Regions from separate parts of the Eubacterium sp. AF19-12LB genome, predicted to be linked through region 1. Evidence: predicted binding sites of a transcription regulator. Region 1 holds the regulator's gene; the other holds the start of a gene.

Evidence for each region. Region 1 encodes HrcA, which represses chaperone genes, less so after heat shock. Its sites were predicted from a motif close to TGTTAGCACTCNNNNNNNNNGAGTGCTAACA; they were not measured.
Region 2: a site for HrcA is predicted at 2,441-2,471, ahead of htpG (molecular chaperone HtpG). Genes of this name have one in related genera too.

Annotation. Positions count from the first base shown of each region.
Region 1 is NZ_QUGP01000003.1:252,680-260,980, forward strand. It holds gene hrcA (heat-inducible transcriptional repressor HrcA) at 414-1,454, shown strand; gene grpE (nucleotide exchange factor GrpE) at 1,468-2,109, shown strand; gene dnaK (molecular chaperone DnaK) at 2,196-4,079, shown strand; gene dnaJ (molecular chaperone DnaJ) at 4,262-5,413, shown strand; gene DWX29_RS04300 (fibronectin type III domain-containing protein) at 5,770-6,657, shown strand; gene prmA (50S ribosomal protein L11 methyltransferase) at 6,914-7,876, shown strand; gene DWX29_RS04310 (16S rRNA (uracil(1498)-N(3))-methyltransferase) at 7,891-8,301, shown strand, end outside.
Region 2 is NZ_QUGP01000002.1:29,583-37,883, reverse strand. It holds gene DWX29_RS01835 (TFIIB-type zinc ribbon-containing protein) at 1-370, opposite strand, end outside; gene DWX29_RS01830 (SPFH domain-containing protein) at 403-1,584, opposite strand; gene DWX29_RS01825 (DUF5721 family protein) at 1,897-2,388, shown strand; gene htpG (molecular chaperone HtpG) at 2,623-4,623, shown strand; gene DWX29_RS01815 (tRNA-dihydrouridine synthase family protein) at 4,779-5,714, opposite strand; gene argH (argininosuccinate lyase) at 6,243-7,616, shown strand; gene DWX29_RS01805 (mechanosensitive ion channel domain-containing protein) at 7,757-8,301, opposite strand, start outside.

The DNA of each region.
Region 1 (8,301 bases):
ATTCTATTTAATACTAATAAAAATCATAGCACAAACCGGATAAATGTATATAATACCGAAAGAGCATTTGCCGCCGTCGGTTCAATGTTCCATCATATGGAATGACTAGAACCGAAGGTTCTAATGTCAGACCATATGGTGGAACATTAGAACTGCTACGAGCGGCAAGCAGCGAAAGCGTTCTTTCGATATTATATACATTTTTAATTGCAAGCAGCGAAAGCGTTCTTTCGATATTATATACATCCTTAAGGTTTGTGCTATTTTTCTATGTTCACAAATTATTTACAAAAGTTTCTATAATTTTTTTTGCAAAAATGTTGACAAATAATATGGTGGGTGCTATTTTAATTTATGAAAGATGTTAGCACTCAAAACTAACGAGTGCTAATAAAGTAGAAAGGAGATGGAATATGGAACTGACAGAGAGAAAAGTAAAAATATTACAGGCAGTCATTCGTAACTATTTGGAAACAGGCGAGCCCGTTGGTTCAAGAACCATTTCTAAGTATACAGATCTTAACTTAAGTTCAGCAACCATTCGTAATGAGATGGCTGACTTAGAAGAGATGGGATATATAGTTCAGCCTCATACATCAGCAGGACGAATTCCTACAGATAAAGGTTACAGACTTTATGTTGACGATTTAATGAAAGAAAAAGTTCAGGAATTAGACAACAGAGAAAAGAAAGTAACTGAAAGAGAAAACCTTTTATTTGAAAAGGTTGATAAGGTTGAAACCCTTCTTCAGAATATGGCGAAGATGCTTGCAACCAATACTAATTATGCAACAATGATTTCAACATCAAGGGATAACGAAGATAAGATAAAATTCATTCAGCTGTCACTTATGGATGACAATCAGATTTTATGTATTGTTGTTTCGGGAAGAAACAGAGTAGTAAACAAGATTATAAAAGTTAAAGATCAGATTAATGAAGAAATGGTTTTGAGACTTAATGTGGCACTCAATACAAGTCTTGCAGGATTAGCAGTTGAGCAGATTAACATAGCTGTTATTTCAACACTTACATCTAATGCAGGTGAACATAAAGAATTAGTAACAGATGTGTTACAGGCAATTACAGAAGCCATTGCATCAGAAGCACAGATGAAGATTTATACATCAGGTGCAACGAATATTTTGAAGTATCCTGAATTAAGCAGTAACGAGAATGCAAGTTTGTTGCTTTCAACATTTGAAGAAAAGAAGCCATTAACCAATTTGGTAAATGATAATGAAACAGGAATTCAGGTTTATATCGGTGAAGAAACTCCGGTAGAAGGAATGAAGGATTGTAGTGTTGTAACAGCAACTTATGAATTAGAAGATGGCATTAAAGGTACCATCGGAGTTATAGGTCCGAAGCGAATGGATTATGAGAAAGTTGTAGAGACATTAAGAACAGTTAAGGGCCAGTTAAGCGATGCTTTCAAGAAGGAAGACGAATAGAAAGGAAGGTCCAATGGAAAAGAATATTAACGATATGCCTGAAGAAGAAAAGGTAGAAAAATCTGAAACTGAAGAAGAAACAGTAGAAGATACAAATGAAACAGTAGAAACTGAAAAAGAAACAACAGAAGATACTAAAGAAGATAAAGACAAAAAAGAAGCAGAAGATAAAAATTCTTCAGACAAAAAAGAAAAGAAAAAAATATTTGGAAAGAAAGATAAGAAAGACCAGCAGATAGAAGAATTAACTGATAAACATAAAAGACTTATGGCTGAATTCCAAAACTACAGAAACCGTAGCGAAAAAGAAAAATCAGCAATGTTTGAAGTTGGTGCAAGATCAATTATTGAAAAACTTCTTCCGATTGTGGATAACTTTGAAAGAGGTATCGCAGCATTATCAGAAGAAGAACAAAAATCACCAACAGGTCAGGGAATGAATTTAATATATAAGCAGTTGATGACAGCATTTGAAGAAATGGGAGTTACAGTCATTGAAGCTAAAGGCCAACAGTTTGATCCGGAATTACACAATGCAGTAATGCATGAAGACAATGACGAATTAGAAGAAAATGTTGTTGTTGAGGAATTCCAGAAAGGCTATAAATATAGAGACAGTGTTATAAGACATAGCATGGTTAAGGTAGCTAATTAATTTTACAAATAAGAAATTATTTAACATATATTTGAACTCGGAAAACCGAGAAATAAGAAAATTATCAATTTAGGAGGAAATATATCATGGGAAAGATTATTGGTATTGACTTAGGAACTACAAATTCATGTGTAGCAGTTATGGAAGGTGGAAAACCTACAGTTATTACAAATGCAGAAGGTGTTAGAACAACTCCATCAGTAGTAGCATTTGCAAAATCAGGTGAAAGATTAGTTGGTGAAACAGCTAAACGTCAGGCAGTTACAAACGCTGACAAGACAATCTCTTCAATTAAGAGACATATGGGAACAGATTACAAAGTAGCAATTGATGATAAGAAATATACACCACAGGAAATTTCAGCAATGATTCTTCAGAAGTTAAAAGGTGATGCTGAAGCTTACTTAGGTGAAAAGGTATCAGAAGCTGTTATTACAGTACCTGCTTACTTCAATGATGCACAGAGACAGGCAACAAAAGATGCAGGTAAGATTGCAGGACTTGATGTAAAGAGAATTATCAACGAGCCAACAGCTGCAGCATTAGCTTATGGTCTTGATAATGAAAAAGAACAGAAGATTATGGTATACGATTTAGGTGGTGGTACATTTGATGTATCTATTATCGAAATTGGTGATGGTGTAATCGAAGTATTATCAACTTCAGGTGATAACAGACTTGGTGGTGATGACTTTGATGAAGCAATTACAAATTATATGATTTCTGACTTCAAGACAAAGACAGGTGTAGACCTTACAACAGATAAGATGGCACTTCAGAGAATTAAAGAAGCAGCAGAAAAAGCTAAGAAGGAACTTTCTTCAGCAACACAGACAAACATTAACATCCCTTACATTACAGTAACAGCTGAAGGACCACAGCATTTTGATTTAACTCTTACAAGAGCTAAATTTGATGAATTAACAAGAGCATTAGTTGAAAGAACAGCAGTTCCTGTACAGAATGCATTAAGAGATGCCGGAATTACAGCATCTGAACTTGGAAAGGTATTATTAGTTGGTGGTTCAACAAGAATCCCTGCAGTACAGGATAAGGTTAAACAACTTACAGGTCATGAACCATCTAAGAGTTTGAATCCTGATGAATGTGTAGCAATCGGTGCATCAATTCAGGGTGGTAAACTTGCAGGTGATGCAGGCGCAGGCGAAATCTTACTTCTTGATGTTACTCCACTTTCATTATCAATTGAAACAATGGGTGGTATCGCAACAAGATTAATTGAAAGAAATACAACAATTCCTACAAAGAAGAGCCAGACATTCTCAACAGCAACAGATAACCAGACAGCCGTTGATATCAACGTAGTACAGGGTGAAAGACAGTTCGCAAGAGATAACAAGAGCCTTGGACAGTTCAGACTTGATGGAATCCCACCAGCAAAGAGAGGTGTTCCACAGATTGAAGTTACATTTGATATTGATGCAAATGGTATCGTAAATGTTTCAGCTAAGGATTTAGGAACAGGAAAAGAACAGCACATTACAATTACAGCAGGTTCAAATATGTCTGATGAAGATATCGATAAGGCTGTAAAAGAAGCTGCTGAATTTGAAGCACAGGATAAGAAACGTAAGGAAGGCATTGATGCTAAGAATGAAGCTGATTCAATGGTATTCCAGACAGAAAATGCTTTGAATGAAGTTGGTGATAAGATTGATGCAAATGATAAGGCAGCAGTTCAGGCTGACATCGATGCATTAAAGGCTGTAATTGCTGAAATTACAGATGACCAGAACATCACAGATGCTCAGATTGAAAGCTTAAAGAATGGAAAAGAAAAATTAATGGAAAGCTCACAGAAAGTATTCTCAAAGATGTATGAACAGGCTCAGGCACAGGCTGGAGCACAGGGAGCAGGTCCTGATATGGGAGCACAGGGAGCTTACCAGGATCCTAATGCAGGAGCTGGAGCAGATGATGTAGTTGATGGTGACTACAAGGAAGTATAATCTGAATACACATATAGCACTGGGTTATAGAATATGATAGAATGTATCCCGTCCGGGTTTAGCCCGGACGGGTTTTACAAGTTATTTATACTAATATAAAAATAATGAAAATAGGACTAGGGTATGACATCCGTGTTTTATTTGCAGATTATTTATTCATACTAATATGAAAGGTGATAAAAATGGCGGAAAAAAGAGATTATTATGAGGTATTAGGCGTTGATAAAAATGCTGACGAAGCCACAATAAAAAGCGCATATAGAAAATTGGCTAAGAAATATCACCCGGACGTAAATCCTGGGGAAGAAGCTGCGGCGAAGTTTAAAGAAGCATCAGAGGCATATGCTGTACTTAGTGATGCTGATAAGAGACGTCAGTATGATCAATTCGGTCATGCAGCATTTGATGGAAGCGCAGGAGCAGGAGCCGGAGGATTTGATTTTAATTCTGCAGACTTTGGAGATATATTTGGAGACATATTCGGAGATATATTTGGCGGAGGCAGACGTAGTTCAAGAAACAGCAATGGTCCTATGAGAGGAGCAGATATTCGTGCTTCAGTCAGAATAACATTTGAAGAAGCTGTATTTGGATGCGAAAAGGAATTAAGTCTTAATCTTAAAGATGAATGTACAACATGTCATGGAACAGGTGCAAAGCCTGGAACACAACCTGAAACATGTAGCCGATGCGGAGGTAGAGGTCAGGTAGTTACAACACAGCAGAGCTTCTTTGGAACAATGCAGAATATTACAACATGTCCTGAATGTAACGGAACAGGTAAGGTTATAAAGGATAAATGTGCAACATGTCACGGCACAGGATATACTTCAAGTCTTAAAAAGATTGCAGTTACAATTCCAGCAGGTATTGATGACGGACAGAGTGTAAGAATCAGAGAAAAAGGTGAACCTGGAAGAAATGGCGGACCAAGAGGAGACTTATTAGTACAGGTTAGAATTATAGGCAATCCAAACTTCCAAAGAAATGGAATGGATTTATATACAAATACATCAATCTCATTTGCACAGGCAGCAATAGGAGGAGATGTAAGAGTTAACACTGTAGATGGAGATGTATTGTTTAATATAAAACCGGGAACACAGACAGGAACAAGAATCAGATTAAAAGGAAAAGGTGTTCCAAGTATTAGAAATAAAGCGGTTCGTGGTGATCAATATACAACTTTGATTGTAAGAGTACCTGAAAAATTGACTCATGAACAAAAAGAGTTAATTAAACAGTTAGACAAAATATCAGGAAATACACTAAACCAAAGTGAAGATGAAAAGCCAAAGAAAAAGAGTTTTAAAGATAAATTTAAACTAGATTAAGAGATTAGAAAAAAGAAATATTGCGGATATAAAAGTAAAATTGCTTTTATATCCGTATTTTTATATATTAAAAATTTGAAAAAAATTTTATAAGTTAGAAAATATTAAAACAATCATTTAAATAAATAAAGAAGAAATAAGTAATGTATATATTAAATTAAGTAACAATAAAACAAGAAAAATTTGCAAAAAAAAGTTTTTGTGAACAATAAAACCAATGAGAATAATCACTAATAGTCAAATTGTACAAAAACAAGCAAAAAAATAAGTGGTTTATAATAAAATATGTTGACTTTTGAAACGTTTTTAACTATACTGACTGTATAATAGTTATAAAGTTCAGGAGGAAAATTGAAATGAGAAAGAATTTAAAGAAAATCGCCACATTAGCAATGGCAGCAGCAATGGCTATCGCAGTAGTACCTGCAGTACCAACTCAGGCAGCTAAAACAGAATTAATTAAGAATGAATGGGACAGTTACTTTGGTGCTTCATCAGGATGGGCTGAAGGAGCAGAAGGAGCTTTGACAGAAAATTCTAAGTCATCTTGGACAGCCGATATGAATTCAATTGGCTGGGGTGGAATCTGGGGAGCTCAGGTTAAGAATGAAAACCTTAAGTACCAGAAAGGTCAGTCATATACAGTAAGTTGTAAACTTAAAGCAACTAATTTAGATAAATGGGTTCTTGTTAAGGTTGAAGGAGATGATCCTAATGCATACGAACCTGATAAGGCTCCATTAGCATTTAAGTGGGTACAGTTACAGCAGGATAAAGAACAGACAGTAACATTAGATTTTACTTTGGCTAAGAATTATAGTGGACATCTTTCATTATACTTTGGCGTTGGCGGAGAAATGGGTGACAGAGAAGATGAACAGTTAGCAGGTCTTTACAATGGTTTAGTTACATTACCAAAGGATGGAGATCCTACATTTTCATCATCTGTAAAATGTTCTAACATTTCAGTAAAACAGGTTGCTACAACAATTAAGAAAGTAAGAGCTAAGAAAGGCGTAGCTAAGGTTACTATTAACAAGAGTGCAGTAGCAAAGAAATATGTTGTACAGTATTCAACAAAGAGCAGTATGGCTGGTGCAAAGAAAGTTGTTACGGCTAAGACAAATGCAACATTAAAGAATCTTACAAGTGGAAAGAAATACTACGTTAGAGTTGCTGTTGTAAACAAGAATGGAAAGCAGAGCAAAGAATGGAGCGCTAAGAAAGTAGTTAAGGTTAAATAATTAAAGCTACATATATAAACTGTTTGAATTGCAATAATAAATAAACGAGAGAAACCTTATAATTAGGAAGAATTCCTTTTTATAAGGTTTCTTTTATATTGGCGTGCCCGGCGATGTATGTTCCACTTTGTAACATACAGTTTATGGAAAAATAAAAAGTGAAAAGGCTAAAATGGATATTTATGAAAGGTTGCATTAAAAAGTTTTAGCGTTTATAATAAAATGATGTTTTGTGGTTTAAGAGAGGATTTTATTTATGAAATGGAATAAATATACGTTAAAAACAACAACAGAAGCTATAGATTATATAAGTGGTTTGATGATTGAACTTGGGATAGATGGAATACAGATAGAAGACAATGTGCCTTTATCAGAAGAGGACAAGAAGGCAATGTTTATAGATTATCTTCCAACACTTCCTAAAGATGATGGAACAGCATATATAAGTTTTTATACAGAGGAAGATAATGACGATGAAGCATTACTTCATAAAGTTAGAGAAAAATTAAAAGAAGCATCATTATTTATAAATGTTGGAGAGGGAACAATAGAAAAAGATATAACAGAAGACATTGACTGGGTTAATAATTGGAAACAGTTTTTTAAAGCTTTTACTGTAGGAGAATTTTATATTAAACCTACATGGGAAGAAATTGATGAAGCTCATAAAGATATGAAGATGATTGAAATTGATCCTGGGACTGCGTTTGGAACAGGAAAACATGAAACAACTCAACTTTGCATCAATCAGCTAATAAAATATGTAAAACCTGGTGATACAGTCCTTGATTTAGGATGTGGAAGCGGTATTTTATCTATAGTTGCAAAAAAATTAGAGGCAGGTAAAATGGCAATGACTGACATTGATCCGGCTGCAATTACTGCATCAAAAGAAAATTTCCAGGTAAATCATATTGCGATGGATGACATTGATTTGTATGATGGAAATATTATAGATGATGAAGAATTACAGAAAAAAGTCGGATTTAATAAATATGACGTTGTTGTTGCAAATATATTAGCAGATGTAATTATTCCAATATCAGCAATCGTAGATAAATTCTTAAAGAAAGGTGGAATATTTATTTCATCAGGGATTATTTACATGAAAGAAGAAGATGTAGTTGATGCCATAAAGAAAAATCACAAATTAAAATTTATGGAAACAGTAAATCAAGGTGACTGGCGTGCAATTATGGCACAGAAGATTTTAGATTAAAAGAGTGGTATAGAATGTATAGATTTTTTGTTGATGCCGAAAATATATTAGAAGATACTATTTTAGTTACAGGTAGTGATGTTAATCATATAAAAAATGTTCTTCGTATGAAAATCGGAGAAGAAATACTTATTAGCGATGGAAATGATAAGGAATATGTCTGTAGCATTTTAAATATGGATGATGAAAAAGTTGAAGCAAAAATATTAGATATAAACGGACCGGGAAGAGAATTGCCTATAAAAGTATATTTGTTTCAGGGATTGCCTAAAGGCGATAAAATGGAAACAGTAATACAGAAAATGGTAGAACTTGGAGTTTATGGAATTGTGCCGGTAAGTACAAAAAGGTCAATAGTAAAGTTAGATGCAAAAAAGGCAGCCAATAAAGTGAAAAGATGGAATGCCATTTCAGAAAGTGCAGCA
Region 2 (8,301 bases), on a different contig from region 1:
CCTCGTCTTTTGTTATTCTAAAAGGTAAAACAACATCCGGTACTGCTCCATTTGCCACTTTGCTGTTAACTGAAAGTGTATTACGACACCAATGACATCTTGCCTGTGTTGTTTCTCTTGTATCTATAACAACTTCTGCTCCACAACTTGAACACTTTAAGGTAACTATATCTTCACCTGCAGTAATATCCTCTGCTCCTTTGTTTACATGTTCTCCCTCTAGTTTTCCTGCATCCGTAACGATTTCTTCTGATTTTTCAGGTTCAAATTCATATCTACAATAATTACATCTTAATTTTCCTGTTTTAGGATTTTGCGATATGTCAGTTGAGCCACATTTTTCACATTTTATCTGTCCGTTTTCCGACATAAGACCCTCCATCTTTCACAAATTCATATAAATTAAAGTCCTAAAAGTTTTGCTTTTAATGCATCAAATTCCTCCTGCGAAATAATTCCTGCATCTAAAAGTTCTTTTGTTTTTTTTAATTTTTCATATGGATCTTCCTGTGCTGGCTGACCTGCATTCTGTCCCATATTCATATTCTGCTGTCCAAACTGATTATTCATCATTCCGCCAACTGCATTCATTCCCATTCCCATAAATGCCATACCGGATGCTCCACCATTTGGATTTTCACCTGCTGCCTGAAATCCTCTTGCTACAGCCTGATTCATAAATGACGCTCCTCTGTTTCCTGATAATGCGTCAGCTTTTTTCACGTCGCTAATTAACGCTTTAGTATCTTCGTCATATTCAATTGTCTGAATTGCGACCTTAACAATTTCCAATCCTCTGTCACTTTTCCACTGATATGCTTCTTCTACTACCTCAGACAATGATTTTGCAAAGCCAAGCTGGTCAGACTGAATCTTAGTTATTCTGTTACCTCGCTCCGGGTCATTTGTATATTTGGAAAATGCTGCTGAAAGACTTCCAACAACTTCATTAAATAACTGTTCTCCTGCAGGATTATCCATATCTGCAAAGTCAAATACTTCGTTATTAGGCAATAAATATGTAGCAGGCACAAAGTTCTTTACAAATAATATTGGGTCTACAATCTTCATTGTATATGTTCCTCTGGTCATTGCTCCTACCTGAGTTCCCAAATATGCATCATCCCAATATATTTCTGACTGTGTTCCAAATCTGTTATTTGGAATTTCTTTCATATTAACATAAACAGCCAACTGCTGTGCTGATGGTTCACCACCAAATTTAAATCTTTCCCAGGACTGTTTTACTACTGATTCAATTATAGAATCCCCTGCGAAAAATGACTTTGCGTTAACATCATCAGACTTAAAAAGATATTCTCCCGGCTCACATATACAAGCTGTAATTGCACCATCCTGTAATGTTATAAGTGCAGTTCCTTCAGGCACTATTACCTTTGAGCCATTAGAAATGATTCCTACTGAACCTTTTGTATTTGATCCTCTTCCTCTGTTCGTTTCTGATAGAACAGCCTTATATATAACTGCTCCTGCTCCTAAATTTGTCGGTGGTGTAAAATAATCTAACCACTGATCTGCAAATGTTCCACCTACTGCATCAATTGCTCCTTTAATAAAACCCATTTTTCCGTTCCTTTCATGTAATTATTTTGTATCTTTGTTTATCCATCTCATCCCGTTATTTAAAATATATCATTTTATTTTATATTTATATTCATTCTACAGAAAAAATAAAACCCAATACAATTATATTCTTTTATATCATTTGTAACCTTAAAAGTCAATTTTGTTACTTTACTTATTTTAATTTATTCTTTGATAATTTAAATCATTTTTCACACTAATTTTTACCACTTTTTAATTGCCTGACTTTTTCTAATTTGTTATAGTTATTATTGCAAATTATTTATTATGAATTTTTTAAGGAGACATTCCATGATAGCAATTAATGTGATTAGTAAAAACGAATTTATGAACGCAATTTTTATAAAAGATACATTTGACTATATGTTGGTAAGCGAATTAGAATTAACAACAATCAACACTTTCTCTGTTGACGGGCGTATTAACAAAGATTTTATTAAAAAAAATGAACTTGAAGAACCTGAAGACGATTTCATCTCATGGGGAAGTATCAGACATATATGTTTTGAAATTATCAAAGGGAAAAACGCTCCATTAAAATTTAAAATCACATTAAAACTTCCTAATTCTTATATTGAAAAAATGTTAACTTCTGTTGATACTAACATTGAAGCTTCGCAGGTTTTAGGAATGTACATACATATTAATTATGAAAACAACAAGTTAAATGTTATTACAGGTACCTCCTTAAGTATATTTACAATGGACAAGTCCATTGATAAATTCTGGGATAAACAAATTACTACTTTACTAAATCAGCATTTCGAACTTGAAATCGAATAAATTATAAATTCAATACAATTTTAAAACTCATAAACACATCTTCTTGCACATTTGTTAGCACTCTTTTTTATCGAGTGCTAATTTTCTCTTGACTTTTACATTTGACCTGTCTAAAATATATATCAAGCGTAAAAATTATGGTGAATGCAAATACTTCGGAATTGTGAAAATTGATAAAATAAAAAGAAATAGTATTTGCAAACACTAATAGATTTATATAAAGGAGTGATATATATGGCAGCTACAAAAGGTAGTTTATCTATTAACAGTGAAAATATTTTCCCAATTATAAAGAAATGGTTATACTCTGATCACGATATATTTTTCAGAGAACTTATTTCTAATGGTTGCGATGCAATTACAAAATTAAAAAAATTATCTCTTATCGGAGAGTACGAATTTAAAGATGATGAAGAAAGCGAACTTAAAGTTCAGGTTATAGCTAATGCAAATGACAAAACATTAACATTTATTGATAATGGTATCGGTATGACAGCTGAAGAAATTGATGAATATATCAATCAGATTGCTTTTTCAGGTGCCGAAGCTTTCCTTGAACAGTATAAAGACAAAACTAATGAAGATCAGATTATCGGTCATTTTGGTTTAGGTTTCTATTCTGCTTTTATGGTTGCAGATAGAGTTACTATTGAATCTCTTTCTTATAAAGAAGGTTCTAAGGCAGTAAAATGGGAATGTGAAAACGGACTTGAATTTTCTATGGATGACTGTGACAAGACTGACAGAGGTACAAAAATTACTTTATATTTAAATGATGATAGCTTAGAATTTGCAAATGAGTTCAAAGCACGTGAAATCATTCACAAGTACTGCTCTTTTATGCCTGTTGAAATATTCCTTTCTAACCCAAACGCTGAACCGGAATATGATACAATTCCTGAATCAGAAGTAACTGACAAAGATACAGTAATTGAAACTATTGTTGAAGAAGCTAAAACTGAAGAAAAAGAAAATGAAGATGGAACTAAAGAGGTTGTAGAGGTTTCTCCTGCTACTACTAAAGCTAAAATCCTTAAAAGACCAAAGAGCATTAGTAATCCTGTTCCACTTTGGACAAAGCATCCAAATGAGTGCACTGAAGAAGAATACAGACAGTTCTATCATGAAGTATTTATGGATTATAAGGAACCTTTATTCTGGATTCATTTAAATATGGATTATCCATTTAACTTAAAGGGTATTCTTTATTTTCCTAAGATTAACACTGAATTCGAATCCGTTGAAGGTGTAATCAAATTATATAACAATCAGGTATTCATTGCAGATAATATAAAAGAAGTTATTCCTGAATTTTTAATGGTATTAAAGGGTGTAATTGATTGTCCTGACCTTCCACTTAACGTATCAAGAAGTGCTCTTCAGAATGATGGATTCGTTAAGAAAATTTCTGATTATATTACTAAGAAGGTTGCTGATAAGCTTTCAGGAATGTGCAAAACAGATAAAGAAAATTACGAAAAATACTGGGATGACATTTCACCATTCATTAAATATGGATGCCTTAAAGATGAAAAATTCTGTGAGAAAATGTCTGACTACGTTTTATTTAAAAATATTGACGATAAATTCCTTACATTTAAAGAATGCTTAGAGGAAAATAAAGAAGCTCATGAGAATACAATCTTCTATACAACTGACCCAGTTCAGCAAAGTCAGTACATTAATATGTACAGAAATGAGAATATAGATGTTGTTATTTTAAAGGATGCTATCGACCAACCATTTATAACACAATTAGAGCAAAAAAATGAAAATGTAAAGTTTGTTCGTATTGATGCTGAATTAACAAATACTTTCAAAGAAGAAGTTAATGAAGATGAATTAAAAGAAATGACTGACAAACTAACTGAAACATTTAAAAAATCTTTAAACAGAGATACTCTTGATGTTAAGGTTGAAAAGATGAAAGATTCTTCTATTTCTTCTATGATTACTTTATCAGAAGAAAGCCGTCGTATGCAGGACATGATGAAGATGTACGGAATGGCAGGAATGGATCCTTCAATGTTTGGTGGTGCAGGTGAAACTCTGGTTCTTAATTCAAACAACAACCTTGTTAAATATATCATTGATAATCCTGAGGGAGAAAATACTGATTTAATTTGCAAGCAGTTATACGACCTCGCAATGATTAGTCATACACCTCTTAATCCGGAATCAATGACAGCTTTTATTGAAAGAAGCAACAAGATTCTTGAAATCATAACTAAATAATATTATTTGAGAATATGTATAATTGTTAAATAGTTTACAGTTCACTTCTTCTCTAATAAAAAATGGGCACTTATTTTGTACTGCCATCAAAAGTCAGATAAAAAATTGATGGTGTATCAATTCAAGTGTCCATTTTTATAACTATTCGATACTATCTAATTTATAATATCACAGTTAAACATTTCCTCAATAGCACTATTAAAATGTTTTAAATCATTTGCTTTCTTGATTCGTTTCCAATTCTTTTCATAATTCTCAAATAGTGGTGACATATATCTCCATGCTTCTTTCATCTTAAATAAAAGATTTCTATCACCGCTCATTACTTCTTTATAATCATTATATATAATTTCATTAAATCTATACAATTTTTCTTTAGTGACTCTCTCACCACCTCGTATTTCAGAAAAAATATTTGGATTAGTAATTGCTCCACGACCAATCATTACACTATCTATGTTTGGAAATCGTTTTATAATTTTATTATAATCATCTACGCTATTTACATCACCATTGTAACAAAGTTTATTTTTGCTGTTTTCATAAGCATACTCAAAAACTTCTAAATTAGGAGTGTTATTATAAAAATCTTCTCTCACTCTTGGATGTATAATTAATTCCTTTAAATTATATTTATTATATATTTCGAGTATTTCGTAAAATTCTTCCGGCTCATACATTCCGATTCGCGTCTTTATTGATATTTCCATCCCTGACTCATTTACCATTTTATCAAGCAAAATATCTAAATCTTCAAGATTTTTCAAAAGGCCTGAGCCACGTCCTTTTGATACTACTGTTCCTGACGGACAGCCTGCATTTATATTAACCTCTGTATATCCGTAATCTTTTAATTTACTCATTGCACTAAGTGCCTGATCAGTCTGTTTTGTCATAAGCTGAGGAATCAAAACATTTATTTTATTATTTTGCGGATTTATATCTCTTACTTCTTTATTAGAAAATTTTTTATTCTGACTTGTACCTATAAACGGTGCAAAAAATTTATCCGGTTGTTCAAATACTGCCGCTAAGGCATTTCTATATATGTATCCTGTTATTCCTTCTAATGGCGCTAAATATAATTTCATTTTTCTTCCTTTTATCTCAATGCCAGGACTTTATATGCATAATACACGAAGCTGCTTTAATCCTAACATTAATTTAATTTTTTAATCCACGAACCATTATATTATATTGCAGAATATTTTCAAATAATAATTTCTATATGATTATGTAAATATGTGCACATAAAAAAATCCTTATTATATTGTATCGATTTTGTTTTATTTGTTGTTATATTTTACTTTTATATGTTGTTATATGTTGTTATATTTTTGCTTTATTAAATTTAATCCATTTATAAAATTATGTAATAACTTTCAAAATATAAATTTTAATTAAAATACATTATTATATGCATAGCTTCAAAATATCTACTCTACAAATATATATTTGAAAAACTACTGTTATAATGCTATAATTTTAAAGATGTCTTAGCGCAATATATAACAAAAACGATTCAGAAATTTGTTTATACCAAAAAGATTTTCATCAATTTGTTTATTGTAATATATTTGTAAGATGTAAATACAAAAAAAAGAAATGAGGAATTACATATGAAATTATGGGGAGGCCGTTTCACAAAAGAAACAAATAAATTAGTACATAATTTTAATGCGTCATTATCATTTGACCAGAAATTTTATAAACAGGATATTCAGGGTAGCATTGCCCATGTTACTATGCTTGCAAAGCAGGGTATTATTGAAGAATCAGATAAAGTTGCAATTATTAACGGATTAAATAGCATTTTGACTGATATTGAAAACGGACATTTAGAGTTTACCCCTGAGCATGAAGATATTCACAGCTTTGTTGAGGCTCATCTTATTGAAAGAATTGGTGACCCTGGTAAAAAATTGCACACAGGAAGAAGCCGTAATGACCAGGTTGCTTTAGATATGAAATTATATGTCCGTGATGAAGTAGTTGAACTTGACTCATTATTAAAAACTTTACTTTTGTCTATAATGAAAGTTATGGAAGAAAATACTGAGACTTTTATGCCTGGATTTACTCATTTACAGAAAGCTCAGCCTGTAACATTAGCTCATCACTTTGGAGCATATTTTGAAATGTTTAAAAGAGATCGTAGCAGATTAACAGATATTTATGACCGTATGAATTATTGTCCTTTAGGTGCAGGTGCATTAGCTGGAACAACATATCCTCTTGATCGTGAATATACTGCTTCTTTGCTTAATTTTGATGGTCCGACATTAAATAGTATGGATTCCGTTTCTGACAGAGATTATGTAATTGAATTGATGTCTGCATTATCTACAATTATGATGCATTTAAGCAGATTTTGTGAAGAGATTATCATATGGAATTCTAACGAATACAGATTTGTAAATATTGACGATTCTTATAGTACAGGCTCAAGTATTATGCCTCAGAAGAAGAATCCTGATATTGCTGAATTAATCAGAGGAAAGACAGGACGTGTTTATGGTGCTCTCACTTCTATTCTTACTACAATGAAAGGAATTCCTCTTGCTTACAATAAAGATATGCAGGAAGATAAGGAATTTGCATTTGACGCAATCGACACTACAAAGGGTTGTATTGCATTATTTACAGGAATGATTGATACTATGACATTCAATAAGGATGTTATGGAAAGCAGCGCTAAAAACGGATTTACTAACGCTACAGACGCTGCTGATTATTTAGTAAATCACGGAGTTCCATTTAGAGATGCTCACGGTATTGTTGGACAGCTTGTTTTATTCTGTGAAGGTAAAGGTATTTCTCTTGACGATATGACATTAGATGAATTTAAGGCTATCAGTCCAGTATTTGAAGAAGATATATATGATGCAATCAGTCTTAAGACATGTGTTGATAAGCGTTTAACAATTGGTGCTCCAGGTAAAGAAGCTATGGATAAAGTAATCGCTATTAACAAAGAATATTTAAGCAAATAAAAGAATTTATTTTAATAAAAAACTGAGGTTTGAATCCATCCCATTGGATTAACCTCAGTTTTTTTAGCAATTATATGATACATAAGTTTGTAACTAAGTTTTTTCATAAAAATATAGGCTCTACTATTTATCAAAATAGCTTAATCTACATTGTGTACATTTACATCAAGCTGATTAAATGGAATTGATATACCTGCTTTATCAAACGCTACTCTTATCTGTTCATTCAAATAGAATTTACAATCCCAGTAATATTCTGTAGGAACCCATACTCTGACTTCCATTATAATTGCACTGTCAGCTAGATTTTTAACAACAACTACATTTGATTCATCACGCATTATGTTAGAATAACTGTTCATAACCTTTTCAAGTTCTTTACGTGCAAGCTCTATATTATCATCGTATCCTATACCAACCTCAACATCCACTCTTCTTTTTTCATTCATGGAATAATTCGTTAAAATGCTATTTGACAATGTTCCGTTTGGTAATTTTACAGATTTATTGTCTACTGTTTTTAAAGAAGTATAGAAAATATCAATTTTATAAACTGTTCCTTCTACTCCATTTGATTCTATATAATCTCCTACAGTAAACGGCTTCATAATTAAAATCATAACTCCACCTGCAAAATTTGATAAACTTCCTTCAAATGCAAGACCTATTGCTAAACCTCCGGAAG